Regions from separate parts of the Streptomyces sp. NPDC006733 genome, predicted to be linked through region 3. Evidence: riboswitches for the same ligand, from Rfam matches in the RefSeq annotation. Region 3 holds a riboswitch; each other region holds the start of a gene.
The links. A riboswitch is a leader RNA that binds a small molecule or an ion and turns the genes downstream of it on or off. The one in region 3 is predicted to bind thiamine pyrophosphate.
Positions count from the first base shown of each region.

Region 1 (10,212 bases), on a different contig from region 3:
GCGGGTCGCGATGCTGCGCGCGTTACGGATGGCCGACGCCGGCGATCTGCGGGAGGGCGCGCTGCTGCGCATAGCGCAGGGCGCGTGCGAGCGGGCCTCGGAACTGCTCCCCACCGACCCGACCCCCTGGGTGACCCAACTGGCGCTGACCCGGCTCCAGCGGCCCCGCGACCCCGCCCCGCGCGGGCTGCTGACGGAACCGACCGGCCCCTGGTACCTGTTCGCCCACATCCTGCGGCTGGACCCCTGGCACCGCGAGGCGCACCACCGGTTCCTGGCCTTCTTCTTCACCCGCAACGGCGGTTCGGCGAGCGCACGGTGGGACGTCGCCTCGTTCCTCAGCCACCGCGCCCCGACCTCCTCGCCCCTGCGGCTGCTGCCGCTCGTGGCGCTCGTCGAGGACTACGACGCCAACGCACTGCTGGCGGACCGCACGTGGGAGCAGCCGCAGTGGAAGGCGACCACGATGGGGATCTACACCCACTGGTTCCCCGAGACGGCCAAGTACCGCTTCACCCCGGTCCTCGACCTGGGGTACCTGGCGCACGCCCTGGTCATGGGCAAACTCGAATTCGAGGCGAGGGAAGTCCTCACGGCATCGGGACCGTACGCGTCCCGCATGCCCTGGAGTGCGTTCGGCGCACCCGAGGAACAGCTGACCAGGGCCAGAAAACTTTGTGGACTACCGGTACCGAGTGCCGCCTGAACCATTTCCGTTCCACCCCGCACGACGAAGTCCCCCTCCGTCACCTACCCCTCAGAAAGGCTGTCGTTGTGACCGAGCACAGATCTCTTTCACACACGAAACCTCTTCGTCCACCAGCGCCCGCCGCCCCCCTCGACGACGACGCGACGCTGCATGCCATGGGTTACCCGCGGAAGCTCACCAGACGGTTCCGCGCTTTCGACAACTTCGCAATCTCCTTCACGATCATCAACATCATCGCCGGAATCTTCTCCTCCTTCGGATTCGGCATGGCGGCCGGCGGGCCGCGCATTCTCATATTCGGCTGGATAGGCGTGTCCATCATGGTGCTGTTCGTCGGCGCCTCGATGGGTGAGATCGCCTCCGCCTATCCGACCAGTGGCGCGCTGTACTTCTCCGCGGGCAAGCTCGCCAAGCGGCACCGCGGCGCCTGGTCCTGGTACACCGGCTGGCTGAACTTCGTCGGCCAGGTCGGCGGTACCGCCGCCACCGGCTACGCGGCCGCCACGTTCATCCAGGCCTTCATCGCGATGCAGTGGAACGACTACGAAGTGACGGCGCAGCGCACCGTGGGCATCACGGCGTTGATCCTGCTGCTGCAGGCGCTGGCCAACACCTACACCGTGCAGCTGATCGCGGTGCTGAACCGTATATCCGTGTGGTGGCTCTTCATCGGCATGGTCGTGATCGTCGTCTGCCTGACCGTCATACCCGACCACCACCAGTCGGCCTCCTTCATCACGCATTTCGAGAACAACACCGGTTTCTCCAACGGGATTTACGGCGCCATGCTCGGCCTGCTCGTCACCAGCTGGACCTTCACCGGCTTCGACGGCAGTTTCCACATGTCGGAAGAGACCGTGCAGGCGACGGTCAACGCGCCCAAGGGCATCATGCGGTCGATCGCCTACTCGGCGGGTATCGGCCTCATTCTCATGCTCGCCCTGGTCTACGCCATCCGCGATTACGCCGCGGAAGCCAGTTCCGCCGCGCCGCCGGTGCAGATTCTCATCGACGCGCTCGGCATGGGCACCGCCAAACTGCTGCTGCTGATCGTGATCGGCGCCATGCTGTTCTGCGGCCTGGCCAACATGACGAGCAATACCCGGCAGATCTTCGCGTTCTCGCGTGACGGCGCGATGCCCGGCTCGCGGTGGTGGCACTCGGTCTCCCCGCGCACCCGTACGCCCGTCAAGGCGGTATGGCTCGCGGCGGCGTGCTCCATCGTGCTGGTCCTGCCCGGCTGGTGGTCGCACACGGCCTTCACGGCCATCGTCAGCGTCAACGTGGTGGGCCTGTTCCTCGCCTACGCCGTGCCCATCTTCCTGCGGCTGCGCCTGGGCGACGAGTTCGTGCCCGGCCCGTGGAACCTCGGCCGCTACGGCAAGGTCGTCGGCATCGTCGCGGTGACCTGGATCTCCCTGAGCAGCGTGCTGTTCATGCTGCCGCAGACGTCCCCGATCAACTCGACGACGTTCAACTACGCACCGATCGCGCTGGGTGTCGTGCTGATCATCGCAACCGTCTGGTGGTTCGCCACCGCGCGCAAGCGTTTCCAGGGACCGGTCAGCTACGGCCGTCCCGACGAAGTGGCCGCGATGGACCTGATCTGACCTGGCGGTACCCGATCACCGAACACCTGCCCTTCCCGTACAGAGGCCCCGGTGGATTTCCATCCCACCGGGGCCTCACGCGTGTGCGCGCTCAGCGTCCCGGGAGATCGATGACCGCGATGCCGTCCGGCTGGGCGACGGCCAGCCGGGAACCGTCGGGGTGCAGGGCCACGACAGGCGTCGGGATGTGGGTGGCCCCGAAGCTGTCCTCCCTGAGGGACACCTCCACGGCGGGCCACTCCGCCACCACGGCCCCCGTCGCGACCTCGACCAGCCGCGGGTGCCCGTGCAGCGACACCACCGTCTCGCCCCGGGCGACCAGCGTGCCGAGGCTGAAGTCGACGCTGTTCCGGCAGAGCCACCGGCCCGCCGACAGCGACCACACGCCCAACTGCCGGGTCCGCCCCTCCGTCGAGACGGCCAGACGGTCCCCGTCGAGCCAGCAGGCCGCCCGCACCTCGTCGTCGATGCCACCGTCCGCGGGCAGCACGCCCTGGCCGTCGAGCACGGCGGAGTCCGCCAGCGCGTCGTCCAGGTCGAACACCTCGACGATCCCGTACGGATGCCACAACCAGCCGGCCGACATGAGGTACCTGCCACCAGGACTCACCGCCAGCCGGGAGTGGAAGACGTCCCGGGGCCGGCGCACACCGTGGGTGAGCCGCTTGCCCGTCTCCAGGTCGTCGATCTCCAGGGTGCCGCGCTCCCGCGGGCAGTGCACCAGAACCTCACGGCCGTCCCGCAGCGCCCCGAGCGCCACGGGATAGTCGAAGTCCTCGGCGATCTCGTCATCGCGCTCCAGCTCCCGGACCAGCTGATCGCCCTCGAGCAGCAGCGCCTCGGTGCCGCGCTCGGCGTAGACGACGGTGAAGCGGCCGGACGGGGAGACGATCCCCCGGTCGAACGGGTAGTCATGAATGAACGAGGAGGGACGCTCCACCCCATCGGCCCCCCACCGGCGCCCGCCCCCGACCACGTCGAGCAGCTCATCGCCGTCCCACACCAGAGACTCGACCTCAGCCGTCGCCTCCCAGAACCGCCGGCCCGACGCACCCCCCACATCCATCACACCCAAAACCGTACGAGCCCCACCACCCCGCACCAACCCATTTTCCAGCGACGGCGGGCGGCAGACCGTCGCTACACCGACCCCGCGACGTACACGCTCTGCGAGGTGGCCGACTGGAAGACCTCGCCTCCGGCGAATACCGCCCGGTAGGAGCCGCCCGCGCTCCGGTCGACATCCGCGGCGAACGCGTAGCCCCTGCCGTCCCAGAACGCCTCGTTCGTGGCGACGGTCGTCCACTCGGTCCCGTCGGGCGAGTACTGGACGTCGACGAGGATCGTGCTCGGGTTCGACCCGTCGGGAAAGTTCATGAGTCCCTCGGCGTGGACCTGGCCGGTCTCCGAGCGCCCTGCGGTGAAGGCCGTGAACTGCGCGCCGGCGTGCACACGCACGACGGTGCTCGTGCCCGTCGACGCCTGGAGGAACGGGTCGCCGTTGGTGTTCAGCGCCAGCTGGAAGTACCCGGCCCGCCACGGCGTGTACTCCATGGTGAACGTGCCGTCCTCGGCTGTGGTGAACCCGCCCACCTCGTCCGTCTGGTACTCATCGGCACCGAAGAGGACACCGCCGGACTTCCCTGCGAGCGGGACCCATCCGCCGGCAGTCTTCTGCTCGACGGCGACGCTCAGCTTGACGGACTGGCCGGAGTTGACGTCGGTCCTGTCGACCGTCGCTGTGAAACGCGTGGGAGTCTGCTCGACACCGATCTGCACAGGCTCCGACGATCCGTACAACACGGTTGGGGTACCGCCATCCATGCGGAAGACGGCCTGGATCTGGGCGGCATTGTCCAGTCGCACCGAGGTGCGGAACCGGCCGTGCGCATCGGTGGACACGGTGGCCTGGGGCCAATAGTCGACTTCGATGTCAACCTTGCGTGCCGCCAGGGGCTTGACCTCACGCGTGGGCCACCGTCCGTACAGCGTCCCCTTCACCTCTACATCGCGGTGGTCGCGGTCGATCGAGCTGCGGTCGACGCTCAGCGGTCCCACCTGGGGGACAACGAAGTAGGAGAGGATTCCGGCCGACTGTCGCAGCACGTGAGCGCCGTCAGCGTCCGTCACCTCCACGTCGATGCGATAGCTGCCGATCGTTCGCAGTTTCAGCGGCTTCCTGCTGCGCCAGACGCCGTCCTCGGGCGTACCGGAGAAGAGCCGGAGGTCCTTGAACCGAACGTCGGCCACCTCCGACTGGTTGACGTCCGAGGTCAGATGCGCCGTGATCTCCCTGACGTCGACTCCGGAGCGCGCGCTGATCTCCAAGGTCCCGTAGTCGCCCTGCACGCTTCCCGCGTAGCGGACCTCCAGCTGATCGGAAGCGTGCGAGACCGCCGCCCCACCAAGGCCGAGCGCGGCCGCCGCTGTCGCAACCGTCACCCCCCTGCAGATTCTTCTCAACAACATCCTTGGTCCCCACCCTGTTGAACGAAATTGAGCCGCGCCCTTGAGGCGACTCGAAGATGATCTTTATACAGTCCGTCAGATACGGGCGCACCGGCATTCCGAGCGCCGCGCCCGCCCCTCCCGGGAGCGGCCCGGGCCCCCTCCGCCGCGGACCTTAGGTGCTCACAGGACCACCAGGTCGGGAAGGAAATCGCGCACGACGACCACAGACACGAGCTCTCCGGAGCCCGAGCGCCCCAGCCAGACCGGGAACGTCCCGTCCCCGCTGGTGTAGAACGACACCAGGTCGGTGCCACTGGCCTCGTGAGAAGTGCGTATGTATGCCTCGCCGATGCTCTCTCCCTCGTCGTCGTGGCCGTCCACGAGGAAGCGCCGGTACTTGCCCGCGAGCAGGTCCCATTCCGAGGCGTCGGCGAAGCATCCTGCGGCGCTGTCGGTGTCGAATCCGAAGAACTCGCCCTCGCGCAGCAGCCGGGCATCATCGCCGTCGGCGAGCGCCAGTTCCCAGGAGACCGGCGGCTCCCCGTCGATCAGCAGACGGATGGCCACCTCCTCCTCGACCGGGAAGCGCTGGTCCTCGTACTCCCCCTCGTACGCGACCACGGCGGTCTGCAGCGGGTACACACCGGGCGGTATCCGCTCCGACAGCTCACGGCAGGCCGTCCGGCCCCTCGTGAGGGGATCAGTGACGGCAAGCCTGCCGCTGGGGACCCGCAGTGCCGCGATGTCCCGGAGCGCTCCGACCGTCATCTCGGGCTGGTGCCGCGTCGCGAGGCGTGTTCCGGGCTCGAAGAGCTCACGCAGGTGGACCGGCTGCGCCGGGCGCGGCGGCACCCAGGGAGCGGGAGCGCTTGGCGGCGGTTCGGGCACCGCCTCGGAGGCGTCCTGGTACGTGACGTCCCGATCGACCAGCGACGGATGCGAAAAGAGCAGGCTCCCTCCGCCGCGGACACCGAAACCCGCTCTGCCGCGCCAGCGGTCCGCTGCGGTTACGTCGGCAGGAGTATGACGCGCCGAGCCCAGATCTCCCTGGGGTTCGGACACGGTGCGGCCGGTGCTGTCGGGGGAGAGCTCCGTCCTGGTGCGCCATACATCCCGCGCGAACTCGGCCTGCGCCGGGGAGTCGTAACGCCACTCGGCGAGATGACGAAGGAACAGACGCTCCGGTTCGAGCAACCGCCAGTCCGCCTCCCGGGTCCGGCGCCCGTGATCGTCGTACGCCCACCCACCCACGTAGTGGTCGCCCCAGGCCACCAACTGCGCCTCGACCGGCGCCTTCCGGCCCTCGAGCCGGTAGACCAGCGCATAGGGCGTCCCCGCGAGATCCCGCGCCTCCGCCTCGGACCGCGAGAGCGGCCCCATAGCGGTGGCGGAGGACAGATCCCACCCCTCCGCGTACGACACCGTCACCATGCCCGCCTCGCCACCCACTGCCGTGCCCCCTCACACCTGGCAGCCCCCTGCCACGGCCTTTGAGCGAACCGTAACGGGTGGGTGTGACATGCGACGGCGGTGCCCGCGGCCATAGCCACGGGCACCGCCGTCGGGCAGGTCAGTCGGCCAGCGGCAGGTAGACGCGGTTGCCGCTTGCCGCGAACTCCTCGGACTTCTGGCGCATGCCGGCCTCCGGGTCCAGGAGGAGGTCTCCGGCGTGCTCCTTGCGGATGTTCTGGCTGATCTTCATCGAGCAGAACTTGGGGCCGCACATGGAGCAGAAGTGCGCGGTCTTGGCGCCGTCCGCCGGCAGGGTCTCATCGTGGAAGTCACGGGCGGTGTCCGGGTCCATCGCCAGGTTGAACTGGTCCTCCCAGCGGAACTCGAAGCGGGCGTCCGACAGTGCGTCGTCCCAGTCCTGGGCCCCCGGGTGGCCCTTGGCCAGGTCCGCCGCGTGGGCCGCGATCTTGTACGTGATGACGCCCGTCTTGACGTCGTCGCGGTTGGGCAGGCCCAGGTGCTCCTTGGGCGTGACGTAGCAGAGCATCGCGGTGCCCCACCAGGCGATCATCGCGGCGCCGATGCCCGACGTGATGTGGTCGTAGGCGGGGGCGACGTCGGTGGTCAGCGGGCCGAGCGTGTAGAACGGCGCCTCCTCGCAGATCTCCTGCTGGAGGTCGATGTTCTCCTTGATCTTGTGCATCGGGACGTGCCCGGGGCCCTCGATCATGGTCTGCACGTTGTGCCGCTTGGCGATGGTGTTCAGCTCGCCCAGCGTGCGCAGCTCCGCGAACTGCGCCTCGTCGTTGGCGTCGGCGATGGAGCCGGGGCGCAGGCCGTCGCCGAGCGAGTACGTGACGTCGTAGGAGGCGAGGATGTCGCAGAGCTCCTCGAAGTTCTCGTAGAGGAACGACTCCTTGTGGTGCGCGAGGCACCACGCGGCCATGATCGAGCCGCCGCGCGAGACGATGCCGGTCTTGCGGCGGGCGGTGAGCGGGACGTACCGCAGCAGCACGCCGGCGTGCACCGTCATGTAGTCGACGCCCTGCTCGGCCTGCTCGATGACGGTGTCCCGGTAGACGTCCCAGGTCAGCTCCTCGGCCTTGCCGTCGACCTTCTCCAGCGCCTGGTAGAGGGGGACGGTGCCGATGGGCACGGGGGAGTTGCGCAGCACCCACTCGCGGGTGGTGTGGATGTTGCGGCCGGTGGACAGGTCCATGACGGTGTCGGCGCCCCACTTGGTGGCCCACGTCATCTTGTCCACCTCCTCCTCGATCGAGGAGGTGACCGCGGAGTTGCCGATGTTGGCGTTGACCTTCACCAGGAACCGCTTGCCGATGATCATCGGCTCGATCTCCGGGTGGTTCACGTTCATCGGCATGACGGCCCGGCCTGCCGCGATCTCCTCACGCACCACCTCGGGGGAGACGTTCTCGCGGATCGCGATGTACTCCATCTCCGGGGTGATGTCGCCGCGGCGGGCGTACGCGAGCTGCGTCACCGCCTGCCCGTCCCGCCCCCTGCGGGGCGTCCGGGGGCGGCCGGGGAAGACCGCGTCGAGGTTGCGCAGGCCGCCGCGGGGGGAGGTGTGCTTGATCCCGTCGTCCTCGGGGCGGACCGGGCGGCCCGCGTACTCCTCGGTGTCGCCGCGCCCGATGATCCAGTTCTCGCGCAGCGGCGCCAGGCCGCGGCGGACGTCGGTGGTGACGTTCGGATCGGTGTACGGCCCCGACGTGTCGTACAGCGTCACGTCACGGCCGGTGGTGAGGTGCACCTGGCGCACGGGGACCTGGATGTCCGGCCTGGAGCCGGTCAGGTAGCCCTTGTGCCAGCCGGGCTCGCGCTTCCCCGAAGCGGCGGGCCGCGCCGCCGAGACGGGCTTGTCCGCCGAAACGGGCTGAACGGAGACAGGCATGCGTGCATCCTGCGTGGTCATGAGACCCAACTCCCTACGCCGGCATTACCCGGTAACAGGTTCAGCGGTCGGCGCAGAGATTCAGCGCCCTCTCAGCCCGGTGCTCCGAGCTCCCGCGATTGCAAAGGTGCCCCCACGGTAGCGGTTGCGTACGAACGCACACCAGGGGGTCTTGCGATGATCGATCCGTGGACACCCCCCAGACGCCGCCCCCCGCCCACCCGCACGCCCCCGGCCCCCCGCAAACCCACGGCTCATCCCACGGCTCATCCCATGGCTCGTCCCGCGGCCCATCGCACGGCCAGCCGCATGGCCAGGTGCATGACCAGGCGCACGGCCACTCCCACGGTCACTCGCACGGCCACGGTCCCGTGCCGCCGGTCTCGAAGCACCTGCGGAAGGTCGTCGCGGCGGTGCTGGTGCCGTTCGCCGCCGCGGTGCTCGTCGGGCTGGTCGTGCTGTGGCCGGGCGGGGTGCCGCAGCACGCGCACACCGGCGTCGGGTTCGACCAGCAGACGCAGCAGGCGCGGGTCACCCGGATCGACGACATCGCCTGCGCCGAGGCGAACGGCAGCACGGGAAGCGGCCCGGAAGCCGGAGCACCGTCACCGCCGGCCCCCGGTTCCCCCGGCTCTCCAGGCTCCCCCGACCCGCAGGAACGCTGCGACAAGGCGACCATCGAGGTCACGACCGGCAAGGACAAGGGCCGGACGTTCATCGAGATCGTGCACCCTGATCAGACCCGCCGCTACACGGTGGGCCAGGGCGTCGTGGTGGCGTACGCCCCCAACGCCCCGAAGGAGCTGCAGTACGCGGTGACGGACGTCGACCGCGGGTTCCCGCTGGCCCTGCTGGCCGGGATCTTCGCGCTCGCCGTCATCGCCGTCGGCCGGCTGCGCGGTCTGATGGCCCTGGTCGCACTGGTCATCAGCTTCGCGATCCTGACGCTGTTCATCCTCCCGGCGATCCTGCACGGCCACGATCCGCTGCTGGTGGCGGTCATCGGCGGCAGCGCGATCATGCTGATCGCGCTCTACATGTGCCACGGGCTCAACGCCCGGACGTCGGTGGCCGTCATCGGCACGCTCTGCTCGCTGTTCCTGATCGGGATCCTCGGCTCCGTCTTCATCTCCTGGGCGCACCTGACGGGCAACACCTCGGACGAGACGGGGCTCGTCCACGTCCTCTACCCGGGGATCGAGATCAAGGGGCTGCTGCTGGCCGGCGTCATCATCGGCTCGCTCGGCGTCCTGGACGACGTGACGGTCACGCAGACCGCGGCGGTGTGGGAGCTGAAGGACGCCGACCCCGGCGCGAGCTGGCGCAAGCTCTACGGCGCCGGCATGCGGATCGGCCGGGACCACATCGCGTCCGTGGTGAACACGCTGGTGATGGCGTACGCAGGTGCGGCGCTGCCGCTCCTGCTGCTGTTCTCGGTGGCGCGCAGCGGGGTGCTGCGGGTCGCCGGCAGCGAGCTGGTGGCGGAGGAGATCGTCCGGACGCTCGTCGGCAGTATCGGCCTCGTCGCGTCGGTCCCCCTGACGACCCTGCTGGCGGCGCTCGTTGTCAGTGCCGACCGGCAGGATGCGAGGGCGGGCAAGCCGGGTGCGGGCGGACCGAGTACCGGTACACCGGGTGCGGGAACGTCCGCAGTGGGGAAGACGCCCGCGCCGAGGAGCGGTGGCGGCGGCCGTCGGCGCCGGGGGAAGTAGCGGTGGGGGCGGGGCGCGTCATCGCGCCGCACCGCCCCCGCCCCGGCGCCCAGCGGGCGCGTCGTACGGGCTCCGGCCCCCCGGGGACCTACCAGTCACGGTGCGAGGAGGACGAGGACCCCGAGGTGAACTTCTTCACCAGGAAGATCAACCCGCCGACCAGCGCGGCGAAGACCAGCACCTTGAACAGCAGACCGATGACGAAGCCGATCAGGCTCATGATCAGGCCGCCGAAGACGACGAGAGCGATCACCGGGATCGCCACCCACTTGATCCACCAGGGCAGACCCTTGACCAGCTCTTCCATGACTGTTTCCCTCCAGGTTCCTTCGTTGACCTCGTGCTTCGACTCTAGAGCCGGGG
Region 1 is NZ_JBEYJD010000015.1:32,037-42,248, reverse strand. Features, by position in the region: gene ABZ721_RS15460 (hypothetical protein) at 1-706, shown strand, start outside; gene ABZ721_RS15455 (amino acid permease) at 865-2,319, shown strand; gene ABZ721_RS15450 (WD40 repeat domain-containing protein) at 2,411-3,385, opposite strand; gene ABZ721_RS15445 (hypothetical protein) at 3,460-4,761, opposite strand; gene ABZ721_RS15440 (DUF4241 domain-containing protein) at 4,951-6,219, opposite strand; gene thiC (phosphomethylpyrimidine synthase ThiC) at 6,341-8,158, opposite strand; TPP riboswitch at 8,152-8,264, opposite strand; gene ABZ721_RS15430 (YibE/F family protein) at 8,455-9,849, shown strand; gene ABZ721_RS15425 (DUF5326 family protein) at 9,938-10,156, opposite strand.
Region 1: another riboswitch for thiamine pyrophosphate. It lies ahead of thiC (phosphomethylpyrimidine synthase ThiC); the one in region 3 lies ahead of thiO (glycine oxidase ThiO).

Region 2 (10,212 bases), on a different contig from region 3:
CCTCCAGCGGCGTGCCGCTCTGTGCGATCAGGCCGTCGCGCATGACCACGACCCGGTCGGCGAGCGCGAACGCCTCGCCCTGGTCGTGGGTGACGGCCAGCACGGTCGTGCCGAGCCGCCCGAACAGCTCGCGCAGCTCCACGACGAGCCGCTCGCGCAGCCCCCGGTCGAGCTGCCCGAGCGGCTCGTCGAGCATCAGCAGCTTCGGCTCGGGCGCCAGCGCGCGGGCCAGCGCCACGCGCTGCTGCTCGCCGCCGGAGAGCGCGGCGATCGCGCGCCGCTGCGCGCCCGGCAGGCCCACCATGTCGAGCAGCCGCGCGACCGTGCGCTCCGCCTCGTCGCGCCGGGTCCCGCGCATCCGCAGTCCGAAGGCGACGTTGCCGCCGACATCGCGCTGCGGGAAGAGCTGGTGGTCCTGGAACATCAGGCCGAGGCCGCGCCGGTGGGTGGGAACGCCCGCCTGGTCGCGCCCGTCGAGCAGCACCCGGCCGGCGTCGACCGCCTGCAGCCCGGCCACCGCGCGCAGCAGGGTGGACTTGCCGCTTCCGCTGGGGCCCAGGACGCACACCGTCTCGTGGGCGGCGACCTCCAGGTCCACGGCGTCGAGCGCCGCGCGCTGCCCGAAGCGGACCGTGACGCCGTCGAGCCGCAGGAGCGGGGTGCGGGATGCCGGGGGTGCCATCTAGAACTCTCCTGATCCTGAACGGTCGGTGCGCAGCCGCTCCAGTGCGAGCAGCGCCGCCGCGCACACCAGCATCAGGACGGTGCTCAGAGCCATCGCCTGCCCGTAGTTCAGCTCCCCGGCCCGCCCCAGCAGGCGGGCCACCGCCACCGGCAGCGTCGGGTTGTCGGGCCGCGCGATGAACACGGTCGCGCCGAACTCGCCGAGCGAGACGGCGAACGCGAAGCCCGCCGCGATCAGCAGCGCGCGGCGCACCAGCGGCAGGTCCACCTCGCGCCAGGCCCGCCAGGGCGAGGCGCCCAGCACCGCCGCCGCCTCGCGCAGCCGCTCGTCGACCGCGCGCAGCACGGGCAGCATCGTGCGGACCACGAACGGCACCCCGACCAGGGCCTGCGCGAGCGGCACCAGCAGCCACGTCGACCGCAGGTCCAGCGGCGGCTCGTCGAGGGTGATCAGGAAGCCGAAGCCGACGGTCACCGCCGACGTGCCCAGCGGCAGCATCAGCAGCGCGTCGAACCCGCGCACCAGGCGGCCCGCCCGCCGGGTCAGCGCGGCGGCGGCGAGGCCCCCGACGACCAGCGCGATGAGCGTGGCCACCGCCGCGTACCGCAGGGAGTTCCCCACCGCCTCGATGGGTGCGACGACGAAGCTCCCGCCGGTCTCGGGGACCGTCAGCAGCGCGCGGTAGAAAGCGAGCCCGTAGCCGTCGGGGCCGTCCAGCGACCGCGCCACCAGGACGCCGAGCGGCACCAGGATCAGCAGGACGACGACGGCCAGCACCGCCCACAGCAGCGCCCACTGGGCCGCGCCGCGCGGACGCCGCGAGGTGTGCGCGGCGTCGACGAGCCGCAGCGTGCTCTCCCGGCGGCGCACCGTCCACGCGTGCAGCGCGAGGATCGTGGCGACCGCCGCGAACTGCACCAGGGTGAGCACGGCGGCCGTCGGCAGGTCGAGGAACTGCGCGGTCTGCTGGTAGATCTCCACTTCGAGCGTGGAGTACTTCGGCCCGCCGAGGATCTGGATCACGCCGAAGGACGTGAAGGTGAAGAGGAAGACCATCAGCGCGGCGGCGGCCACGGCCGGTCCCAGCGCCGGCAGCGTCACCCGGCGCCACGCCTCGAAGCGGCCGGCGCCCAGGACCCGGGCCGCCTCCTCCTGGCGCGGGTCGAGCTGCGACCACAGCCCCCCGACCGAGCGGACGACCACGCCGAAGTTGAAGAAGACGTGGGCGAGCAGGATCGCCCAGACGGTGGTGTCCAGCCGGACGCCCCACAGGTCGTCGAGCACGCCGCCCCGCCCCAGCAGCGCCAGGAACGCCGAGCCGACCACGACCGTCGGCAGCACGAACGGCACCGCCACCACCGCCCGCAACAGCCCCTTGCCGGGGAACGAGAAGCGCGCGAAGACGTACGCCGCCGGGAGCGCGACCAGCAGCGTCAGCCCGGTCGAGACGACCGCCTGCCAGGCGGTGAACCAGAGCACCCGCAGGATCTCCGGGTCGCTCAGCACCTCACCAATCCGGCCGAACCGCCACACGCCGCCGTCACGCAGGCCGCGGGTGACGATGGCGGCCACCGGATAGGCGAAGAAGACCCCGAAGAACGCGGTGGGCACGGCCATCAGGCCGAGCCGCACCGCGGCGGCGCGCGGGAAGCGCCGGGGGGCCGCTCCTGCTACTTCAGAACGAGCGAGGACCATGCCTTGACCCACTGGTCACGGTTCTTGGCGATCTCGTCGGGCGCCACGGTGGGCGGGGTGTCGATCTTCACGCCGTACCGGGTGAACTCGGCGGGCAGCGCCGCGTCCTGCCGGGCCGGGTTCACGAACATCTGCAGCGGCATGTCCTGCTGGAACGTCTTGCTCAGCAGGAAGTCCAGCAGCGCCTTGCCGCCCGCGTCGTTCGTGCCGCCCTTGAGCAGCCCGGCGAACTCGATCTGCCGGAAGCACGTACCGGTCGCGACGCCGGTCGGCCCCTGCGCCGGCAGCGGCTTCACGCCCAGCACCTCGGCGGGCGGGCTGGAGGCGTACGACACGACGAGCGGCTTGTCGCCCTTGCCCTTGCCGCCGGCCGAGCCGGAGAAGCGGTCGTTGTACGCCTGCTCCCAGCCGTCGACGACCTCGACGCCGTTGGCCTTGAGCTTCGTCCAGTACTCCTTCCAGCCGGCGTCGCCGTACTTCGCGATCGTGCCGAGCTGGAAGGCGAGGCCCGGGGAGGACGTCGCGGCGTTCTCGGTGACCAGCAGGTTCTTGTACTCCGGCTTGACCAGGTCGTCGAAGGTGGCCGGCACGGCGAGGTGGTGCTCGGCGAAGTACTTGCGGTCGTAGTTGACGCAGACGTCGCCGGAGTCGACCGGGGTGACCCGGTGCTTCTCCTTGTCGAGCTGGAGCGCGGCCGGGACCTGGTCGAGGCCCTTGGCCTCGTACGGCGTGAACAGGTCGTTGTCGAGGGCCCGCGACAGCAGCGTGTTGTCGACGCCGAAGAAGACGTCGCCCTGCGGGTGCCCCTTCGACAGGATCGCCTGGTTGACGGCCGCCCCCGCGTCGCCGCCGGCCAGCACCTTCACGGTGTAGCCGGTCTGCTGGGTGAACGCCTTGAGCACGGCAGGCGAGGCCGCGAAGGAGTCGTGGCTGACGAGGGTGACGGTCTTCGACGGCGTCGCCTTCGTGCCGTCGGCCTTGTCGTCGGAGCCGCCGCAGGCGGCCAGCGTGGTCGCCCCGAGGGCGGTGGCCAGGACCGCCGTCGCGGCGCGCCGAAGGTTGGTGTTCATGAGCGGTTGACTCCCTACGCCGGCATTACCCGGATCAGGTCCGAGGGTCTGCGGCCGCACCGGCTTCGTTTCGCCGGTGGCCGCACTCTCAGCGCTGGTGCGCTCCCCTGTCGGAAATGTTCAATTGTACGAATCTACGAGCGCCACAGTAGCAGCGCGCCCGCGGTCACTCCCCGGAGGCCGCCAGCTGCCCGCACGCTCCGTCGATCTCGCTGCCGCGGGTGTCCCGGACGGTCACCGGCACCCCGTGCGACTCCAGCATCCGCACGAACGCGCGCTCGTCCTCGGGCCGCGAGGCCGTCCACTTCGAGCCGGGCGTCGGGTTGAGCGGGATGAGGTTGACGTGCACCCGCTTGCCCTTGAGCAGCCGCCCGAGCAGGTCGGCGCGCCACGCCTGGTCGTTGATGTCCTTGATCAGCGCGTACTCGATGGAGATCCGCCGGCCGGACACCTCGGCGTAGTGCCACGCGGCGTCCAGCACCTCGCGCACCTTCCACCGGGTGTTGACCGGCACCAGCGTGTCGCGCAGCTCGTCGTCGGGAGCGTGCAGCGACACCGCGAGCCGGCACTTGAACCCCTCGTCGGCGAACCGCATCATCGCCGGCACCAGCCCGACCGTCGACACGGTGATCCCGCGCTGCGACAGCCCCAGCCCGTCCGGCTCCGGGTCCGTCAGCCGCCGGATCGAGCTGATGACGCGGTTGTAGTTCGCCAGCGGCTCGCCCATGCCCATGAACACGATGTTGCTCAGCCGGGCCGGCCCACCGGGGATCTCGCCGTCGCGCAGCGACTTCATCCCGGCGACGATCTGGTGCACGATCTCGGCCGTCGAGAGGTTCCGGTCGAGCCCCGCCTGCCCGGTCGCACAGAACGGACAGTTCATCCCGCACCCGGCCTGCGAGCTGATGCACATGGTCACCCGGTCCGGGTACCGCATCAGCACGGACTCGACGAGCGTCCCGTCGAACAGCCGCCACAGCGTCTTGCGCGTCGTGTCGTTGTCGCAGCTGATGTGCCGCACGACCGACATCATCTCGGGCAGCAGCCCGTCCGCGAGCTTGTCGCGCGAAGCCGCCGGAATGTCCGTCCAGGCGGCCCGGTCGTCGTCGTAGCGCGCGAAGTAGTGCTGCGACAGCTGCTTGGCACGGAACGGCTTCTCGCCCAGCTCGACGACCGCCTCCCGTCGCTCGGCAGGAGTGAGATCGGCGAGATGCCGCGGGGGCTTCTTGGCCCCACGCGGCACGGCAAAAGTGAGTTCTCCGGGTACAGGCATGGTGCTACCAGTGTCGCAGACGCAGCAGGTAGCTCCACGCCCGACGCCCTCGCCGGGGACGGCCCCACTCCGAGCTCCTCCACCAGGAGCCCCACGGCTGACTGCCTCACCGAACCGGCGGCCGCTTCCGACCCGACGTCCTCCTGGCCGCCCGTCCCGGCGGGAGGCGGTCAGCCGGTTCCCACGAAGATGACCAGCAGCAGCCACACCACCGGCGCTGTCGGCAGGAGGGAGTCCAGGCGGTCCATGATGCCGCCGTGGCCCGGGAGGAGGGTGCCCATGTCCTTGATGCCGAGGTCTCGCTTGATCATGGATTCGCCGAGGTCGCCCAGGGTGGCGCTGACCGCGGTCACCAGGCCCAGGATCAGGCCCTGCCACCACTTGCCGCCGTCGATCAGGTACTGCATCGACAGGGCGCCGGCCGTCATCGCGAAGGCGATGGCGCCGAAGAGGCCGGCGCGGGTCTTGCCGGGGCTGATGCGGGGGGCGAGGAGGCGGCGGCCGAAGCGCCAGCCGACGGCGTAGGCGCCCGTGTCGCTGATCACGGTGAGCAGGAGGAAGACGAGGACCCGCCAGGGGCCGTCGTCCGCGGCGAGCATCATCGACACGAAGGTGGCGAGGAAGGGCACGTAGAAGGCGGCGAAGATGCCCGCGGTGACGTCCCGCAGGTAGTTCTCCGGCGGCTCGGTCATCCGCCACACGAGGATGGCGAGCGACGTGAGGGCCACCGCGACCCACGCGCCCTCGGCGCCGCGCGCGTACCCCGCCACCACCATGGCGACGCCGCCGACCATGAGGGGCACCAGCGGGATGCGGATGGCCTTCTTCTCCGCGAGGCGGGAGGTGAGCTCCCACAGGCCGACGACGACGGCGAGCGCCACCACGCCGACGAAGGCGGCCTTGACGATGAACAGCGAGGCGACGATGACCGCGCCCATGCCGACGCCGACCCCTATCGCGGCCCGCAGGTTGCGGCCTGCGGACTTCTTCACGGGCGGGGTGGGTTCGGGTGACGGCTCGGGCGGCATACGAGGAGTCTGCGCTGCGTCGAGCGCATCCTGCGCGAAACCCGCCGAGCCGTCGCCCGGTCCCCCCGCCGGCGTTTCCCAGTGGCCGGAGCGCGGCGTGGCACTCCAGGAGGAGTCGTTCACTGAGTTTCGCCTCGCGTTGTCGATCAGGACCAGGCGTCCGGCCTGGTGTTCTGGCGGGGGGTGCGGGGGTCACCCCCCGGAAGAGAACGTCGGGTCGGACCGCTCAGCCGCAGCGGTGCGTCAGACCTCGAGCAGCTCGGCTTCCTTGTGCTTGAGCAGCTCGTCGATCTGGGCCGTGTACTTGCTGGTCGTGTCGTCGAGCTCCTTCTCGGCGCGGCGCACGTCGTCCTCACCGGACTCGCCGTCCTTGACGAGCTTGTCGAGGGTCTCCTTGGCCTTGCGGCGGACGGCGCGGATCGAGATCTTCGCGTCCTCGCCCTTGGTCCTGGCGACCTTGATGTAGTCCTTGCGGCGCTCCTCCGTCAGCTGCGGGAACACCACCCGGATGATGCGGCCGTCGTTGCTCGGGTTGACGCCGAGGTCCGAGTTGCGGATCGCCTCTTCGATGTTGCGCAGCGCGCTGACGTCGAACGGGGAGACCACCGCCATCCGGGGCTCCGGCACCGAGAAGGAGGCCAGCTGGTTGATCGGCGTGACGGCGCCGTAGTACTCGGCGACGATCTTGTTGAACATCGCGGGGTGCGCACGGCCGGTGCGGATCGCGGCGAAGTCGTCCTTCGCGACGATGACGGCCTTCTCCATCTTCTCCTCGGCCTCGAGGAGGGTCTCTTCAATCACCATGTGCTCCTGGTTTTCAGAAGGCAGAGCCTGGCCCCTGCGCGCGTCTTTCCTGCACGGTGTCCGACCGGCAGCCTGTTGTCCATCCCCGGTGCGGGCGGTTAGGCCCGCGTGCCCTGGTCGTTGACGAGCGTGCCGATCTTCTCACCCTTTACGGCTCGCGAGATGTTTCCCTCGGCGAGCAGTTCGAAGACGAGGATCGGCAGCTTGTTGTCACGGCACAGGGTGATCGCGGTGGCGTCGGCGACCTTGAGGTCCCGCGAGATGACCTCGCTGTACTCCAAGGCGTCGTACTTGACCGCGTCCGGGTTGTGCTTGGGGTCGGAGTCGTAGACCCCGTCTACCCCGTTCTTGCCCATGAGCAGCGCCTGGGCGTCGATCTCCAGGGCGCGCTGCGCGGCGGTGGTGTCGGTGGAGAAGTACGGCATGCCCATGCCGGCGCCGAAGATGACGACGCGGCCCTTCTCCAGGTGCCGCACGGCGCGCAGCGGGATGTACGGCTCGGCGACCTGGCCCATCGTGATGGCGGTCTGCACGCGGGTCTCGATGCCCTCCTTCTCCAGGAAGTCCTGGAGGGCGAGGCAGTTCATGACGGTGCCGAGCATGCCCATGTAGTCCGAACGGGCCCGGTCCATGCCGCGCTGCTGGAGCTCCGCGCCGCGGAAGAAGTTGCCGCCGCCGATGACGATGGCGATCTCGTAGCCCTCTTGGACGACGGCCGCGATCTCGCGGGCGATCGCGTGGACGACGTCCGGGTCGACGCCCAGTCCGCCGCCTCCGGCGAAAGCCTCGCCGGACAGCTTCAGCAGGTACCGGCTCCGCGGGGCCCCGGCGCCGGGCGCGGTGCCGGTCCGGGAGTCGCTGGCCTTGTCGGCGGCCTTGTCGGCGCCCTCATCCATGGAGATCTCCTCATGCGCGTACGAAGAAGGCCATTGCCGTGGGTCCACGTGGGTTCCCTCTACGGCAATGGCCTCCTCGTCACTACTGCGGTCGGCCGGCGGGCGGCCGACCGCGTCCGACCCTAGCGGGGTCGTCGGTCATTCGCTGGCTGGCTCAGACACCGACGCGGAAACGCGCGAAGCGCTTCAGCGTGACACCGGCCTCGTCCAGGACCTTCTGGACGGTCTTCTTGCTGTCCTTCGCGAAGGACTGCTCAAGGACGGAGTTCTCCTTGACGTAGCCCGTCACACGGCCCTCGACGATGCGGGCGAGCGCGGCCTCCGGCTTGCCCTCCTCGCGCGCGGTGGCCTCGGCCACGCGGCGCTCGTTCTCGAGCACCTCGGCGGGGATGTCCTCGCGGGACAGGAACAGCGGCGAGAACGCGGCGATGTGCTGCGCGACGTCCTTCGCGACCTCGGCGTTCTCCTTGTCCAGCTCGACCAGCACGCCGACCTGCGGGGGCAGGTCCGGGCTGGTGCGGTGCAGGTAGGAGGCGACGTAGCCATCGGTGAACTGCGCGAAGCGGCTCAGCACGATCTTCTCGCCGAGGGTGGCGTTGGCCTCGTCGACGAACGCCTGGACGGTCTGGCCGTCCTTGATCTCGGACGCGAGCAGCGTCTCGAGGTCGGCGGGCTTGGTGGCGGCGACGTGCGCGGCCAGCGCGTCGGCGACGGTGACGAACTTGTCACCCTTCGCGACGAAGTCGGTCTCGCAGTTGAGCTCGAGGAGCACACCCTCGGAAGCGCCCTCGGCGATCAGGGAGACGACGGCACCGTTGGAGGCCGAGCGGCCTTCGCGCTTGGTGACGCCCTTCTGGCCCTTGACGCGGAGGATCTCGACGGCCTTGTCCAGGTCGCCTTCGGCCTCTACGAGAGCGTTCTTGCAGTCCATCATGCCGGCGGCGGTCAGCTCGCGGAGCTTCTTGACGTCAGCGGCGGTGTAGTTCGCCATGGTCGTTGCGTCTCTTCCCGATGAGAGTCGGTTGATCTACGGGTCAACGGCGGGGGCCGAGGCCCCCGCCGTTGTCACACGTACTGGAAGGCGGAGCCTCAGGCCTTGTCGGCCTCGGCGGCCGGAGCCTCGGTGGCCTCGGCGGCGGGCGCCTCGGCGTCGGCGACGGCCTCGGTGACCGTCTCGGCCTCGGCGTCGGCGACAGCCGCGGTCTCGGCACCGGTCTCGACCGGAGCCTCGTCCTTGGCCTTCTCACCCTCGAGGAGCTCGCGCTCCCACTCGGCGAGCGGCTCGGCGGCGCCTTCGGCCTTCTTGTCACCGGTGGCGGCACCGGAGCGGGCGATGAGGCCCTCGGCGACGGCGTCGGCGATCACACGGGTGAGCAGCGTGACGGAGCGGATCGCGTCGTCGTTGCCCGGGATCTTGTAGTCGACCTCGTCGGGGTCGCAGTTGGTGTCGAGGATCGCGACGACCGGGATGCGCAGCTTGCGCGCCTCACCGACGGCGATGTGCTCCTTCTTGGTGTCCACGATCCAGACGGCGCTGGGCACCTTCTGCATCTCGCGGATACCGCCGAGGGTCTTCTCGAGCTTGTCCTTCTCGCGGGAGAGGACGAGGAGCTCCTTCTTGGTGAGGCCGGAGGCGGCCACATCCGTGAAGTCGATCTCCTCGAGCTCCTTCAGGCGCTGCAGGCGCTTGTAGACGGTCGAGAAGTTCGTGAGCATGCCGCCCAGCCACCGCTGGTTGACGTAGGGCATGCCGACGCGCGAGGCCTGCTCGGCGATGGCTTCCTGCGCCTGCTTCTTGGTGCCGATGAACATGATGGAGCCGCCGTGGGCGACGGTCTCGCGGACGAACTCGTAGGCGCGGTCGATGTACGACAGCGACTGGAGCAGGTCGATGATGTAGATGCCGTTGCGCTCCGTGAAGATGAAACGCTTCATCTTCGGGTTCCAACGACGGGTCTGGTGACCGAAGTGGACGCCGCTTTCCAGCAGCTCCCGCATCGTGACGACGGCCATGGCCGCGCTCCTTGAGGTACTCGGTTATCGCGGCGGCCGGACGGCCGTCGCGCCTGACGCCCCGACGCGCCGTGCCACGAGGGACCGAGGGGCGCGGCCACCCTTCACGAGGAAGTCGGTGGCGGGGCGTGCGAAGTCGATCCAGTGACCCGGATCGCCAGGGAAAGTGTACGTGACCGGCGGAGTGCGGAACGACAGCTTCTCGCGCCACAGGTTTATCCACAGGGCGCCCTCATGATCGTCTTTTGCGGCCGGAATACGGGACCGTCGAGGCATGGCTCCCTTCCCCGTCGTACCCCTGGTTCTGCCGCTCTGGCTCTCTCTGCTCGCCGCGCTGGCCCTCGCCGTGCCGCTGCCGGCCACGGGCTCGGGCGGGCCGGGTGGCGGGCTGGGCGGAGGCGCCGGTTCCGGCGCCCGGAGCTGGCCGGTCGGCGGGGGTGCGGGCGGTGCGGGGGGCGGGCGACCGGTGGTCGTGCGCGGGTTCGAGCCGCCGGCGTCGCCGTGGGGCGGCGGGCACCGGGGAGTGGATCTCCGCGCCGGGCCGGGCGCCCCGGTGCGGTCAGCCGCGCCGGGGCGGGTGACGTTCGCGGGCCCGGTGGGAGGGGTCGGCGTGGTCTCGGTCCTGCTCCCGGACGGGCGGCGCACGACGTACGAGCCGGTGCGTGCCGCGGTCGCGGTGGGTGACGAGGTGGCCGCGGGCCAGCGGGTGGGGGTGCTGGGGCACGGGCCGTGGCACTGCCCGGCCGGG
Region 2 is NZ_JBEYJD010000018.1:77,850-88,061, forward strand. Features, by position in the region: gene ABZ721_RS17875 (ABC transporter ATP-binding protein) at 1-682, opposite strand, end outside; gene ABZ721_RS17880 (iron ABC transporter permease) at 683-2,302, opposite strand; gene ABZ721_RS17885 (thiamine ABC transporter substrate-binding protein) at 2,356-3,450, opposite strand; TPP riboswitch at 3,445-3,569, opposite strand; gene rlmN (23S rRNA (adenine(2503)-C(2))-methyltransferase RlmN) at 3,617-4,723, opposite strand; gene ABZ721_RS17895 (phosphatidate cytidylyltransferase) at 4,894-5,874, opposite strand; gene frr (ribosome recycling factor) at 5,995-6,552, opposite strand; gene pyrH (UMP kinase) at 6,654-7,451, opposite strand; gene tsf (translation elongation factor Ts) at 7,606-8,442, opposite strand; gene rpsB (30S ribosomal protein S2) at 8,541-9,464, opposite strand; partial or broken gene ABZ721_RS17920 (M23 family metallopeptidase) at 9,739-10,212, shown strand, end outside.
Region 2: another riboswitch for thiamine pyrophosphate. It lies ahead of ABZ721_RS17885 (thiamine ABC transporter substrate-binding protein); the one in region 3 lies ahead of thiO (glycine oxidase ThiO).

Region 3 (10,212 bases):
GGAGATGGTGAGGGTGACGGTGTCGCCCTGCCCCGCCTGGGTGCCCTTCTCCGGTGTCTGGAGGGCGACCGTGTCCTTCTCGGCCACGTCGGAGAAGACCTTCTCCGGGGCGAGCGCGACGATGAACCCGGCGTCCTGCAGCGCCTGCTGCGCGTCGGCGACCGAGTCCCCGACCACGTCCGGGACCTCCGCCGCGGCGCCCTTGCTGACGACGATCGACACGACGGCGTCCGGCGAACGCTTGGTGCCGGCCGGCGGGTCCGTGGAGATCACGGCGCCCTTGGGCACGTCCTCCGTGAACTCCTGCGTCACCGCGCCCGGCGTCAGCGCGGCGCCCTTGATCTGCTCCTGCGCCACCGCCAGCGTCTTGCCGGTCACGTCGGGCACGCGGATCTCCTGCGGCCCCTTGGAGACGGTCAGCGTCACCTCCGCGTTGTCGCGGACGCGCTGGCCGGGGCCGGGGTCGGTGGAGATGACCTTGCCGCGGGGGACGGTGAGGCTGAAGTTGGTGGTGACCTTCGTGTGCAGGCCGGCGGCGTCGAGCTTCTGCTGCGCGTCCGCCTGGGACAGCGCCAGGACGGCCGGCACCTTGGTGAACTGGCCGTCGCTGATGTACCAGACGCCGGCCCCGAGCCCGAGGATCAGCAGCACCGCCGCGACCAGCGCCAGCACACCGCGGCGCGGGCCGCGGCGGGGAGGGCGGTGCCCCATCGGGCTGTCCGGTCCCGGCGGACCCGCCGGGGCGGGCGGCAGCGGCGGCGGGAGCTGGAGCACGCTGGTCCGGTTCAGTTCCTCCTCGGCCGGCAGGACCGGCCGGGAGATGACGCTCGTCAGCTCCTCGTCGCCGCCGGGCGCGCCGTGGGCGCCCGCCGGGACGGCGTCCTGCGGCTCCGCGACCTCCCGGACCGCCCGGGGCGGCACCAGGTCCAGCTGCTCCTCGCTCAGCGTCTGACGGGTGGCGTGCAGCTGCGCCAGCAGCTCCACGGCGTCCTCGGGCCGCAGCCGCGGGTCCCGGGCGGAGGCCCGCGCGACCAGGGCGTCCAGCGCGGGTGCCAGCCCGGGGACGGCCTGCGACGGCGCGGCGATGTCCTCGTTCAGTACGTGGAAGATGACCTGCATCGGCGTGCCGCCGACGTGCGGCTTCCCGCCGGTCAGCATCTCGTACAGCAGCACGCCGCAGGCGTACACGTCCGTCCGCTGGTCTATCGTGCCGTGCTCGATCTGCTCGGGCGCCAGGTACGAGACGGTGCCCAGCACCGAGCCGGTCGTCACGCTGGTGGTGGTGTCGACCGCCCGGACCAGGCCGAAGTCCACGACCTTGACCCGGCCGTCGTCCCCGATCAGGACGTTCTCCGGCTTCACGTCCCGGTGGATCAGCCCGGCCCGGTGCGCGGCGCCGAGCGCGGCGAGCACCGGCTCCAGGATGTCCAGCGCGGCCCGCGGTGGCAGCGCCCCGCGCTCGCGCAGCACGTCGCGCAGCGTGCAGCCGGCGATGTACTCCATGGCCAGGTAGACGAACGTGCCGTCGGTGCCCTGGTCGTACACGCCGACCACGTTCGGGTGCGCGAGGCGGGCCACGGCCTTGGCCTCGAAGATGAAGCGGTCGACGAAGCCGGTGTCGGCCGCCAGCCCGGGGTGCATCACCTTCAGCGCGAGCACGCGGTCCAGGCGGGTGTCCACAGCCCGGTAGACCGTGGCCATCCCGCCGACGGCGATGCGCGCCTCGACCCGGTAGCGGCCGTCGAGCGTCTGCCCGACGAGAGGGTCCTGCAGGGTCGTATCCACGACACGGAAGTCTACGAGCCGTCGCCGACCCGTCCCACCGAACGCGGCCGTACTGTGTCCCGCCCGTGCTGATCCGGGACGCAACCGTGACCCGGGTGGCAGCGTTCCGCTTCGTCAGGCCCCGCTGAAGGCGGGCCGCTCGGGGTCGAACGCCGCCACGCCCTCGACGGGCGACGACGCGGCCGCGTAGTGCCGCCGGGGGATGCGTCCGGCCCGGAAGGCCAGCCGCCCCGCCCGCACCGCGTCCCGCATGGCCTCCGCCATCAGCGCCGGCTGCTGGGCGCGGGTGACGGCCGACGCCAGCATGACGGCGGCGCACCCCAGCTCCATGGCGAACGCCGCGTCGGACGCGGTGCCCGCCCCGGCGTCGAGGATGACCGGGACGCCCGCCCGCTCGGTGATGAGCTGGAAGTTGTGCGGGTTGCGGATCCCGAGCCCCGAGCCGATCGGCGACCCCAGCGGCATGATCGCCGCACAGCCGACGTCCTCCAGCCTGCGGGCGGTCACCGGGTCGTCGTTGGTGTAGGGCAGGACGGTGAACCCGTCGTCGACCAGCGTCTCGGCGGCGTCCAGCAGCTCGGCGGTGTCCGGCAGCAGGGTGCGCTCGTCGGCGATGACCTCCAGCTTGACCCAGTCGGTGCCCAGCGCCTCGCGGGCCAGCCGCGCGGTGAGCACGGCCTCGCCCGCGGTGAAGCAGCCGGCCGTGTTCGGCAGCACCCGGATGCCGTGCTTGGCGAGCACCGAGAGCACGGAGCCCTTCGTCGCCGGGTCGAGGCGGCGCATCGCGACCGTGGTGAGCTCCGTGCCGGAGGCGAGCAGCGCCTGTTCGAGGACGTCCAGGCTGGGCGCGCCGCCGGTGCCCATGATCAGCCGGGAGGTGAAGGGGACCCCGGCGATCCGCAGGGTGTCGTGGCCGGTGGCCGCCGCGGGTACGGGATACGGCACGGGATCAGCCTCCCTGGACGGCGGTGAGGACCTCGACGCGGTCGCCGTCGGCGAGGGCGGTGGTGGTCCAGCGGCTGCGGGGGACGACGGCCTCGTTGAGGGCGGCGGCGACGCCCGCGGGGGCGGACGTCAGGGAGGCGACGAGGCGGTCGAGGGTCAGGCCCTCGGCGATCTCCCGGGCCTCACCGTTGACGGAGACGGTGGAGAGGGTCATGCGGGCTGCTCCTGAAGCGCGAAACGTGTGGGGGAGAAGGGCCGGGCCGACTCGGGCACCGAGCCCGTCGTGAGCAGCTCGGCCATGACGTCGCCGGTCACCGGGGTCAGCAGGACGCCGTTGCGGTGGTGGCCGGTGGCCAGCAGCAGACCGGGCAGCGCGCTGCGGCCAAGCAGCGGGGCGTTGTCGGGGGAGCCGGGGCGCAGCCCCGCCAGGGTCTCGACGAGCGGCAGCTCGGTGAGCCCCGGCACCAGCTCGTGCGCGTCGCGCAGCAGCTCGTAGACGCCGCCGGCGGTGACGGTGGTGTCCCAGCCGAGCTCCTCGCTGGTCGCGCCCACGACCAGCTCGCCGTTCTCGCGCGGCACGAGGTAGACGTGGCCGCCGCGCACCACGGCCCGCACCGTGCGGGACAGGAACGGGGCGAGGCCGGGCGGGACGCGCAGCCGCAGCGTCTGCCCCTTGACCGGTCTGACCGGCGGCAGGGCGTGCTCGGGGACGCCCGGCATGCAGCCGCTGCGGCTGCCCGCCGCGAGCACGGTCTGCTCGGCGGCGAGCACCGTGCCGTCGTCGAGCACCGCGCCGGTGGCGCGGTCCCGGACGGTCTCGATCCGGGCCGCGGAGCCGCGGTGCAGGACCACGCCGGCGAGTTCGGCCGCGCGCAGCAGCGCGGCGGCCAGCCGGCGCGGGTCGACCTGGTGGTCGCCGTCCACGCGCAGGCCGCCGCGCACACCGGGCGCCAGCATCGGTTCCAGCCGGCGGCAGTCGCGGCCGGACAGCCACTCGGAGCGCAGCCCGAGCGAGGTCTGGAAGGCGTGCAGTTCGCGCAGGTCGGCGCGGTCGTCGGCGTCCAGGGCGACGGCGAGCGTGCCGCACGGCCGGTAGCCGAGGTCCAGGCCCGTGGCGTCCTCCAGCTCGGCGGCGAAGGACGGGTAGCGGCGCGCCGACGCGAGGTTCAGTTCGAGCAGCGTCTGCTCGCCGTACTGCAGCTCCGTGACGGCGGCCAGCATGCCGGCCGCGACGTGCGCGGCTCCGCCGCCCGGCGCCGGGTCGGCGAGCGCGGTGCTCAGCCCGCGCTGCGCGGCGCGCCAGGCCGTGACGAGTCCGATGATTCCGCCGCCCACGACCAGAACGTCGTAGCGGTGGCGCGAGGGATGCATGGGTGTCCCGCTCCTCCCTTCGCCGGCATGACCCGGATCAGGTTCGTACGGTCGGCGGCCGGTCAGCCGCCCTCTCAGCCCGGTGCGTCCGGGCTCCCGCGAGTGCGTTGGTCCCGCCACCCTAGTACGCGCGCCGGACCCCGGGTAAGGGAGCCCGGCTCGAGGGGGGCCGGAGACAGGGGGATCGATTTCGCACGGGCGCCCTACCGGTAATCCCCGGCGCGTTACGGTGATCGTGTGAGCCAGCCAAGCGCCGAGCGCGCAGTGATCGTCGGGGCCGGGATGGCCGGAGTGCAGACCGCTGTGTCGTTGCGGGAGCAGGGGTGGCGCGGCGACATCACGCTGCTGGGCGCCGAACCGCACGCACCGTACGACCGCCCGCCGCTGTCCAAGTCCGTCCTCCTCGGCACGGCCGAGGGCTCGCCCTTCGACGTGGACTTCAACGGCCTCGACGTCGAGCTGCTGCTCGGCCGGCACGCGAGCGCGCTGCGCCCCGCCGACCGGCAGCTCGTCACCGACGAGGGCGTGGTCCGCTACGACCGGCTGGTGCTCGCCACCGGCGCCCACCCGGTGGCGCTGCCCGGCAGCGAGGGCATCCCGGGCGTCTACATGCTGCGCACCCTGGACGACGCCGCCGAGCTGCGGCCGGTGCTCGAGGAGAAGCGCGACGTCGTCGTGGTGGGAGCGGGCTGGATCGGCGCGGAGTTCGCCACGGCGGCCCGCCAGGCGGGCTGCGCGGTGACCGTCGTCGAGGCGGCCGACCGGCCGCTGGCCGGCGTCCTGCCCGGCTCGGTCACCGACCACATGCGCGACTGGTACGCCGACGCGGGCGCCGAACTGCTCACCGGGACCGCCGTCGCGGCCGTCGAACCCGGCGCGGTGCTGCTCGCCGACGGGACGCGGCTGCGGGCCGGGGCCGTCGTCGTCGGCATCGGCGCCCGGCCGGCCACCGGCTGGCTGGCCGGCTCCGGCGTGGAGCTGGGCCCCGACCGCTCGGTGCAGGCGGACGACCGGCTGCGGACCTCGGTGCCCGACGTCTTCGCGGTCGGGGACTGCGCGTCCTTCCCGTCCGCGCGCTTCGGCGAGCGGCTCCTCGTCCACCACTGGGACAACGCGGTCCAGGGGCCGCGGGCCGCCGCCGCGAACGTGCTGGGCGGCGACGAGGTGTACGACCCGGTGCCGTACTTCTGGTCCGAGCAGTTCGGCCGTTTCGTGCAGTACGCGGGGCACCACTCGGCCACCGACACCATGCTGCTGCGCGGCGACCCGGCGGGGCCCGCCTGGTCGGTCTGCTGGCTGCGCGACGGCGTGCTCGCGGCGCTGCTCGCCGTCGGCCGCCCGCGCGACCTGGCCCAGGGCCGCAAGCTCATCGAACGCGGCGCGCACCTGGACGCCGCGCTCGTCGGCGACCCGGCCGTTCCGCTCAAGACCGCGGCCGGCGCCTGACGGCGAAACCGGGCTCGCCGGGCGGATGTGGGCAAACCGTCAGGCTCCCCGGCCGCCAACCGGTACGCGGGTGCCCGCCGGGGATGGCACGCTTGTCCCGTGACCGAGATCGACGCAACGATTGATGCCCTCGTACCTTCCTGGCTGAACCTCCCCGAGGTCGCCGAGCGACTGGGTGTGCCCATCACCCGGGTCCGCCCGATGATCAAGGAGAAGCTGTTCCTCGCCATCCGCCGCGGTGAGAACCGCGTCCTGATGGTCCCCGCCGACTTCATCGGCGAGGGAAGCATCGTCAAGGGGCTGCCCGGCCTGCTGACGGTCCTCAAGGACAACGGCTTCAGCGACGAAGAGGCGCTGGAGTGGCTGTTCACCGAGGACCCGACGCTGCCCGGCACGCCCACGCAGGCGCTCAAGGAGAACCGCGGGACGGAAGTGAAGCGCCGCGCCCAGGCGCTCGGCTTCTAGCCCGCAGCGGCAGCAGTAGCAGTAGCAGTAGCAGCAGCAGTCACGGCAGCAGGACCCGCAGCACCGAGGGGGAGCGGCACCATGCCCGAGCAGTCCACCGTCCGCGAGCGGTTCGCCGCCGCCCGGCTGTACCTGTGCACCGACGCCAGGACCGGCCGGGGCGACCTGGCCGAGTTCGCGGACGCGGTGCTCGCCTCGGACGTCGACGTCATCCAGCTGCGCGCCAAGGGGATCGAGGCGCGCGACGAGCTGGACGCGCTCGCGGTGCTGGCCGACGCGTGCCGCCGGTACGGCAAGCTGCTCGCGGTGAACGACCGGGCGGACGTGGCGCACGCGTCGGGTGCCGACGTGCTGCACCTGGGGCAGGGCGACCTGCCGGTGCCCGCCGCCCGCGCCGTCCTCGGCGGCGACGTGGTCCTCGGACGGTCCTGCCACGCGGAGTCCGAGGTGGCCGCGGCCGCGGTGGAGCCCGGCGCCGACTACTTCTGCACCGGGCCGGTCTGGCCCACCCCGACCAAGCCCGGCCGGCACGCGCCGGGCCTGGAGCTGGTGCGGTACGCGGCCTCGCTGGGGACCGCCCGGCCCTGGTTCGCGATCGGCGGGATCGACCTGGGCAACGTCGAGCAGGTGCTGGAGGCGGGGGCCCGGCGGATCGTCGTCGTCCGCGCGATCACCGAGGCCGACGATCCCGGCGCCGCGGCGGCGGCCCTGGCGAAGGCCGTGACCTCGTACGACACCCCGTCCGACGGCTGAGCGTTCCGCTTCACCGGCCGCCGGCGGTCCACTCCGCGCCCCGAATGTCACCGATGCGTGTCCAAGGGATGGACGGGGGTGGGGCGCACGTGGATAAATCGGCCGTCCTGGTTACGGGTGGTCTCGGGGCGCGGTTACCCTTCCGTTATGGCCCTTGGGACACCTTCTACCCGGACCGATCGCGCGGTCACCATTCGTGAGCTCCTCGCGTCCGGCGAGCGGTCGTATTCCTTCGAATTCGCCGCACCGAAGACCGAGAAGGGCGAGCGGACCCTCTGGAACGCCATCCGCCGGATCGAAGCGGTGGGGCCGACCTTCGTGTCCGTGACCTACGGCGCCGGCGGATCGTCCCGCGACGGCACCGTCCGCGCCACCGACCGGATCGTCTCCGACACCACGCTGACCCCGGTCGCGCACCTGACGGCGGTCAACCACTCGATCGCCGAGCTGCGCAACATCATCGGGCAGTACGCCGACGCCGGGATCCGGAACATCCTCGCGGTCCGCGGCGACCCGCCCGGCGACCCGCTCGGCGAGTGGGTCCAGCACCCCCAGGGACTGCTGTACGCCGCCGACCTGGTCCGGCTGATCAAGGAGTCCGGCGACTTCTGCGTCGGCGTCGCGGCGTTCACCGGAATGCACCCGCGCTCCAGCGACTGGGCCTCCGACACCCGCAACTTCATCGACAAGTGCCGCGCCGGGGCCGACTTCGCCATCACGCAGATGTTCTACGACGCCGACGACTACTTCCGGCTGCGCGACCGGGTCGCCGCCGCGGGCTGCGACACCCCGATCATCCCGGAGATCATGCCGGTGACGAACGTCCGGCAGATCACCCGTTTCCCCGAACTCAGCAACGTGCCTTTCCCCCCGGCGCTGGCCGACCGTATCCTCGCGGTGAAGGACGATCCGGCGGCGGTGCGGGCGATCGGCATCGAGTTCGCGACGGAGATGTGCCAACGCCTGATGGCCGAGGACATCCCCGGACTCCACTTCATTACGCTTAACCATTCCACGGCGTCGCTGGAAATCTACGAGAATCTCGGTCTGCACCAGAGGTCGTGACCGCTCGTGAGGTGAGGAAGTGCGGACATGGGCTACACGCTGCTCTACATCGCGTTCGGCGTGGTCGCGCTGTGGCTGCTCGGTGAGGTGCTGCTGCAGTACAAGGCGCGGCTGCGCTGGCGGCTGCTCGCCTTCGCGGGATTCCTCGGCGTGGTCGGCGGTGTCTCGCTGCGCAACGCGATCGTCATCGCGCTCGGCGCCGCGGCGTTCGGCACCGGCCAGACGTTCGTGACGATCTCCTACCGGCAGGGCTTCTCCACCGGCTGGGCGCTCGGCGGCAGCCCCGGCTCCAGCCGCCGCCGCAGGGCCGTCCGCGGCGCGGGCGCCGGGGCGGGCGAGCCCGTCCTGGAGGTCAGCCCCGTCGAGGAGGTGGCACAGGCGCCCGAACTGGCCACCGTGTACCAGGCGATGCCGGTGCTCGACGACACCGGCGAGTACGGCATCTACGACGGCCAGTCCACGTACACCCCGGACCTGTACACCAGCGGCGGCTACGAGGGCTACGGCGCCCAGGGGTACGAGGGCTGGGGCGGCACCGGTGAGCAGCAGCCGCAGCCCGCGGCGGCCGACGCGTACGCCTGGGGCGGCCAGCACGACTACGACGCCGCCTACGCGGCCCCCTACCAGGACCCGGGCCAGCAGCAGTACACCCCGCAGTACGACCACGAGTTCGGCTACGACACGCCGCCCGGCGGGGTGTGGGTCCCGCAGCAGCAGTCCGCCGAGCAGCAGCAGCCCTACGGGCAGCAGCAGTCCGCGGAGCAGCAGGCGTACATCCCGCAGCAGCCCCAGCAACCGCAGTACGACCAGCCGCTGTACGCGGACCCGTACGACCCCTACCGCTACTAGCCGCCCGGGGCCGCGCCGGGACCGGGGCCGTGCCGGAGCTGCTCGGGGCTACCGGCTGCCGCCGGGTCCGCCCGCGATCAGGTCGGCGACGATCGCGCCCGACATGCCCGCGTGGGCCAGACCGCCGCCGGGGTGGGACCAGCCGCCGACGGACCACAGGCCGGGGACCGCGGAGCGGTTGGCGGGGTGCAGGTGCAGGCCGTTCGCGCCCGCCAGGGCGGGACCGGGCACCGCGCCGCCCGGAGCGCCCGTCTCCCGCTCGGTGTCGGCCGGAGTGCGCACCTCGCGCCACAACTCCCGCCCGCGCAGGCCGGGAACGGCGGCCTCGGCCGCCTCCACCACCCGCTCGGCGAAGCCCGCCGCGACGCCGCGCGCGTCCCACCCCGGCCCGCCGGCCGCCGTCGCCACCGTGACCTGGAGCGTGACCGCCTCGGACGACCCGTCCGGGACCGTCGACGGGTCGTCGGGGCGCAGCACCGTCACGGTCGGAACGTCGCACGGAGCGCCGCCGGAGAAGACCGACCGCCACTCCGCGCGGCCGTCGGGGGCGTGCACCACCGTGCGGTGCACGGTGCCCTCCGGGCGGGGGCCGCGCAGCGCCAGGCAGACCACGAACCGGCCGGGGACGAGGTCCGCCCGGGGGCCCGGTCCGCCCGGCGCCGGCAGCGGCGCTCCCGCGACCACCGTGTCCGCGTCGATCCGCCGCCCGTCGGCGAGGTCGAGGCCGCAGGCCCGGCCGTCCGGCCCGGTCCGCACCCCGGCGACCGCGCTGTCGAAGTGGAACTCGACCCTGCGCTGCACGCACCGCTCGTACACTGCGTCGGCGAGGGCCCGCAGGCCGCCGCGCACGTACCAGGCGCCGAAGGTCTGCTCCATGTACGGCAGGACCGTGGCGCTCGCCGGGACGGCGCGCGGGTCGAAGCCGTACGCCAGGGCGTAGCTCGTCAGCAGGGCGGCCGCCCGCGGGTCGGCCAGCTCGCGGTCGGCGACGGAGGCCAGCGACGGGGTGCCGCGGCGGAAGAGCCCGCGCCGCACGGCGGGGTAGGGGTCGCGGCCGAGCGCGGCGGTGTCGTCGGTGAGGGCGTCCTCCAGCAGCGGGCGGCGGGTGGCCTCCCAGACCTCGCGGGCCCGGCCCATCACCTCGCTCCAGCGCTCGCCGGCGCCCGCGCCGAACGCTCCGTCCAGCGCGCCGATGACGCCCGCGCGGGTCGCGTTCGGCAGCGACACGTCCGTGCCGTCCGCGAAGAGGTGGCGGCTCGCGGGATCGACCTGCGCCAGACCGACGCGGCTCTCCAGCGGCTCCTTGCCGGTCTTGACGAAGAGGTCGCGGTAGACGGCGGGCAGGTGGAGCAGGCCGGGGCCGGTGTCGAAGGTGAAGCCGTCCCGGGCGAGCCTGCCGACGGCTCCGCCGTAGGTCGCCGAGCGCTCGTAGACCGCCACCCGGTGGCCGCCGACGGCCAGCCGGGCCGCCGTCGCCATTGCCCCCATACCCGCGCCGATTACCGCGATCCGTGCCATGCCAGGGACTGTATC
Region 3 is NZ_JBEYJD010000061.1:30,393-40,604, reverse strand. Features, by position in the region: gene pknB (Stk1 family PASTA domain-containing Ser/Thr kinase) at 1-1,785, opposite strand, end outside; gene ABZ721_RS36110 (thiazole synthase) at 1,900-2,688, opposite strand; gene thiS (sulfur carrier protein ThiS) at 2,735-2,944, opposite strand; gene thiO (glycine oxidase ThiO) at 2,941-4,101, opposite strand; TPP riboswitch at 4,098-4,211, opposite strand; gene ABZ721_RS36095 (FAD-dependent oxidoreductase) at 4,339-5,547, shown strand; gene ABZ721_RS36090 (Rv2175c family DNA-binding protein) at 5,647-6,012, shown strand; gene thiE (thiamine phosphate synthase) at 6,094-6,765, shown strand; gene metF (methylenetetrahydrofolate reductase [NAD(P)H]) at 6,913-7,830, shown strand; gene ABZ721_RS36075 (hypothetical protein) at 7,858-8,679, shown strand; gene ABZ721_RS36070 (NAD(P)/FAD-dependent oxidoreductase) at 8,728-10,197, opposite strand.